Regions from separate parts of the Paenibacillus chartarius genome, predicted to be linked through region 1. Evidence: a T-box and tRNA genes for the amino acid it is inferred to sense, from the RefSeq annotation. Region 1 holds a T-box; the other holds one or more tRNA genes.
The links. The T-box of region 1 lies ahead of argS (arginine--tRNA ligase). A T-box ahead of a tRNA ligase gene usually reads a tRNA of that ligase, here a tRNA-Arg.

Region 1 (2,398 bases):
TATCACGCATATGGTATAACGAGCTGCCATCCTGCTTTACTAGTAATGCAGGCGGGAGCTCATACTCATCCAACCTTACCAGCCAAGCACCATCGTCCTCTACCAGCAGCCCTTTAGCTTTCAGTTCCTCGATGACGGCACCCATTTGATCGTTGTAAAAGCTTTCACCCGCATATGAATCAAAGCTGACGCCAAGCAAATGGTAAGTTCGTCTAAATTCCGTCAGACTGATGTCCACAAACCATTCCCATAGCTGCAATGCTTCCGGGTCACCCTGTTCCATCTTCGCAAACCAACGACGCGCTTCGTTTTCCAAGTCAGGCTGCTTTTCGGCTTCTTCGTGAAAGACGACATATAAGCGAAGCAGCTCGTCGATCCCGCCCTTTTCAACGGCGTCGGCGTTCCCCCACAAGCGATAAGACGTAATCAACTTGCCGAACTGCGTCCCCCAATCTCCCAAATGATTGATGCCGATACACTGGTAGCCTTGGAACGAGAAGATCCGATATAGAGAATGTCCGATTACCGTTGATCGTAAATGAGCAATGTGAAACGGTTTTGCGATATTCGGCGAAGAGTAGTCGATGACGATCGTCTTTCCGTGCCCAACGGTTTGCGAACCATAATGTTCACGGCGGGTTAATATATCGGTGACGACGTCGTTTCCGATGCTCATTTTATCAAAATACATGTTCATATAACCGGCCACGGCTTCTTTGCGTTCGATAAAATCCAGCTGCAGCTGCTCCTTAAGCTCTTCGGCAATATACAGGGGCGATCGGCGCAGCAGCTTGCTTAATGGAAAGCAAGGCAGTGTCATGTCACCCATGTCCGGTTGGGGCGGTGTTTCGAGCGAGAGGACGATATCCTCTTTAGGAATTGAAGGATAGATTTCCGATACTTGCTCGGCGATACGAATTTTGTACGCTTTCATGTGCATCCCTCCATCTTCTTTAAGCAGCAAAAATGCAAAAAGCTCCCGTCTCCAAAAGAGACGAGAGCCATACGGTCCCGCGGTTCCACTCTACGTGCTAACCCATGGGTTAACCGCTCGATTGTTGTAACGGTCATTGACCGGGCTTGCCTACTGCTGCAGGTTCGGCAAACCGTTTCCCGGGCCCGGTTCCTCCATGCGGTACGTACCGGTTTCCACCTTCCCCGGCTCGCTGTGACTGTCCGACACGGAATACTTTTCCCGTTCATTAACGTTCTTCTTATTATGGATTAAATTACCACGAAGAAAACGTCAATGCAAGCGATAAGTTTTTACTTTGCGAGTAAAACGGTCATTTCAAGCTCCTTCAAGTACGTTCTCGGCACCAGATCTTGAACGAGTAAACGAAGCTTTTGTTCCGGTTCCACAGGTGGAAATTCTCGAACAATGATGTCATTGTTGATATCGACGTAATATTCGCCAATCATTTCCACTAATTTACCATTTTCCATGAGTAACCGAAATGCCCATCCATCGTGGTCGGAGCGTTGCTCGCCAAGAGTTCGATAATATACCAGCGTTTTGTCAGGTAAATGCGTGATGCCACTCAATTCCAAGCTGCCGAGCTTTCCGCGCGGTACCAGTACCGGGGCTTCTGGTGTCGGCGTACGGTCCAGAGGCACTATCGACGTTTTTCTTGGCGGATCCTTCGGTACCGAATATGGACGAATCGTGATCGACTTCGGAATTTCACCTGTTATTTGCGAGCTTATTTTCCATGTATTGATGTTCAATTTTCCTTCATGCCAGCCTTTTCTCATCCCGCTATAAGTAAAATCAAGGAAGCGTCCATTTTCGTCCATGATCTCCATATCGATAAAACCTTCCCTTGCCTCTCCCTCTTTGGTCTCCCCGATTATACTAATAAAAGAATCCGAATAACTGATGTTCTTAACCGTGATTTGAATCTGATCCTGGCTGACGGTTATAAGCTCCACCGTACGAATCCCCGCCTTGAGCATCCCTAGATTCGTGCTGAATGTAAAATTCCATTGTCCTTCTTTGTTGACCATCTCCCCGTTCGCCAGCTCGTAACCAACTTTACCAATGGTTATCTGCATATCGAATGTTTCCGGCAGCCCCTTCAACAACATGTCGTCTGGATTAGTAAAAATAACCCCGGCATACTGATGATCATTGATCAGATTCCCATACCCTGCCGTTGCCGGGATACGCAGCCCGTTAAACCCGAGTTCGATATCGTATGGAGTCATCCCTCTCTTTACCGGTTCAGCCGTTTCCATCAAATAACTGACAATCAGCTCATACCCGTCATAGTACACCTCTGAGATGGTAATCTTAACGTCATTATCCATCACCGATTGCCGCACTTCGGTCGTCCTCCCCCCAAGATCGGGGTTTCGATCGTGAAAATAACCGATGAATTGAAAAACGGATTTCATC
Region 2 (2,398 bases), on a different contig from region 1:
CATATTTCCCTATGCGAATTGAGCTTCCGGGGTCATCCCATAATAAGCGGACTGCGCTTCGAAGCGCTTCTTCACTGTTTGTCCGGACGCTGAGTGGCCTTCTCCGCCCTGCGCATATAGTCGTCATAGCGCCCGTCGATTTCTTCGGCCATGCTCCGGTATTTGCGGGTTTCCTCTACAATGGGGTCGGTTGCCGCGGTTATGCGGATTTCATAACGCGGACGCAGCCGCTCCCGTGCGGCTTCCTCGGGCTCCTCCGCGGACAGCTTTTCTTCGCTTAACGTCTCCAGCATGCGTGCTTCCAGCTGATCTTTTTCATCCATACTCGGCTTCCCCTTTCGTTTCGTCCTGCCTGTAGTTTACATCGGGAAGGGGCGGTTTACACATGGGCCGCGGCAAAAATTGCATATACTACCGAGGTATGTCGACTATTTGAGAAGGAGGTCGAGTCAAGTGGATGCTAAGAAACGCACGGACAACCCGGCGATGGACGAAATCTCGGAGCTGGGGACGACGCAAGCGGGCAATGTCAACCTGCACAAAACGCGCGATTCCAAGCAAACGGTTGAAGAGCCTTTCTCCGGTCCGGGGATCACGGATCCCCGCACATCCGACTGAGAATAAAACCGCCCCTCGGGGCGGTTTATTCATTTTGGAGATGATTCAAAAACAGGTTTGGGTGTTCCGCTGCAAAACGTACGTTCAACGGACGCAAGTTTCGTCAAAAAAACCTAGCCGCTGCCGGCTAGGTTGTTCATCATTCGCAGTATGTAAAATGAAACGCGTCCCAGGAGGGACTCGAACCCCCGACAACTCGCTTAGAAGGCGAGTGCTCTATCCAGCTGAGCTACTGGGACAGGACGCGTTGGAGCGGGTGATGGGAATCGAACCCACGCCGCCAGCTTGGGAAGCTGGAGTTCTACCATTGAACTACACCCGCATTTTTGATGCGTTGACTACTATAGCATACGCCAGCGAGAAAATCAACATGTCATTTGGGCGGGGTTTTGCTTTCTCGTCTCGAATCCGGTACACTGATTGGCAATGTACGCGTTCTTGATGCTTGTCCCATCAAGACCCGGGAGGTGGAAGGTTGGAACCGACATCCAATAACGTGATCTTGCTTCCGGCAACAATTGCTCATTATGAACGGGAATTAACCAAATATTTAGAAGCGGAGCGGTACGAGGAAGCCGTTCGCCTGCTGCAATTCCTCAGCTCTTGCGAAGGCGGCGGGCCGGCTAAAGAGGAAGAATGGCTCGCGCTGCTCAGCTGGCTTCAGACGATGTTTCCCGAGACGGGATTTGCCGGTGCGGAAAGCTCCGGCACGGATAGCGCCGAAGACGCGGAAGACGAGGAGCAATTCGTTAGGCAGTACGTCGCAAACCGCAGCGGCGGCGATCGCTCCTATGGGCTGCAGCTGATCGAACTGCTGCGTGCCTCGGCTTCGCCGGAGCGGCAGCTGATGGCGCTGGAGCAGCTAACATTCACGGATACGGAGGAAGGCGATGCGGTGATTTTGGACTGGCTGGCGGAGACGGAAGCGCATCCGATGGTGCAGTTTAAGGCGCTGCAAACGCTTAAGAAACGAGGCGTCAAGGGAGCGGCCCGGTTCCCGAAGCTCGGCGCCGTTCATAGCGTTGACATCGAGGAAACGCCGGGCAGCCTGGACGAGTTCCCGGAGCCTGTCCGCGACATTATTTCGAGGGTCGAAGAGATCAGCGACATCGGATTGCCGGATTTTCCTTATTTCGCCCGGCAAACCTGGCTGGAGTTTCTGGCCTACAGCTACGGTACCGAGCTCTACAAGACGATTGTCCGAGCGGATAAGGAAGGAGCCGTCGACGCATGGGCGGCGGCGCTGCACAGGCTGTTGCTGGAGACAGTATTCGGAGAAGCCGATACGGCGGAACTTGCCGAATTGTACGGGATCACCGCGGTGCTGCAGACGCACTGGGACGAGGCCTACAAGGAGCTTAAGAGGTTCAGCCGTATCATGCTGCCCGTTTTGCCGGGCCGTTATTGAAATCGGAATGTTTTGTGATATACTATAATGGTTATAATTATGGCAAAACGATCGGACAAGCCGAACGCATAGCCTCAGCACGTGAATCCATGTCAGTGTACAATTTTTGGAGGGGAAAGCATAAAATGAAAGCAACTTGGGAAAAGATAGAGAAGAACGTAGGGGTCCTCGAGGTCGAAGTAGACGAGGCGCAGGTCGCTTCCGCTCTGGATAAAGCGTTCAAGAAAGTCGTAGCTCGCGTAAACGTACCGGGCTTCCGTAAAGGTAAAGTGCCGCGTCAAATGTTCGAGCGCCGCTTCGGTGTGGAGAGCTTGTACCAGGACGCGATCGATATTATTTTGCCGGAAGCTTACGTACAAGCGGTTGAAGAAG

Region 2: it encodes a tRNA-Arg, which carries the amino acid that the T-box ahead of argS (arginine--tRNA ligase) is inferred to sense. The anticodon was not compared.

The regions. Positions count from the first base shown of each region.
Region 1 covers NZ_JBHLWN010000124.1:65,671-68,068, forward strand. Annotated here, with positions in the region: gene argS (arginine--tRNA ligase) at 1-934, opposite strand, end outside; T-box leader at 988-1,212, opposite strand; gene ACFFK0_RS30330 (DUF4179 domain-containing protein) at 1,267-2,398, opposite strand, start outside.
Region 2 covers NZ_JBHLWN010000031.1:263,376-265,773, reverse strand. Annotated here, with positions in the region: gene ACFFK0_RS09235 (hypothetical protein) at 72-323, opposite strand; gene ACFFK0_RS09230 (hypothetical protein) at 454-618, shown strand; tRNA gene ACFFK0_RS09225 (tRNA-Arg) at 784-857, opposite strand; tRNA gene ACFFK0_RS09220 (tRNA-Gly) at 867-940, opposite strand; gene ACFFK0_RS09215 (hypothetical protein) at 1,094-2,026, shown strand; gene tig (trigger factor) at 2,152-2,398, shown strand, end outside.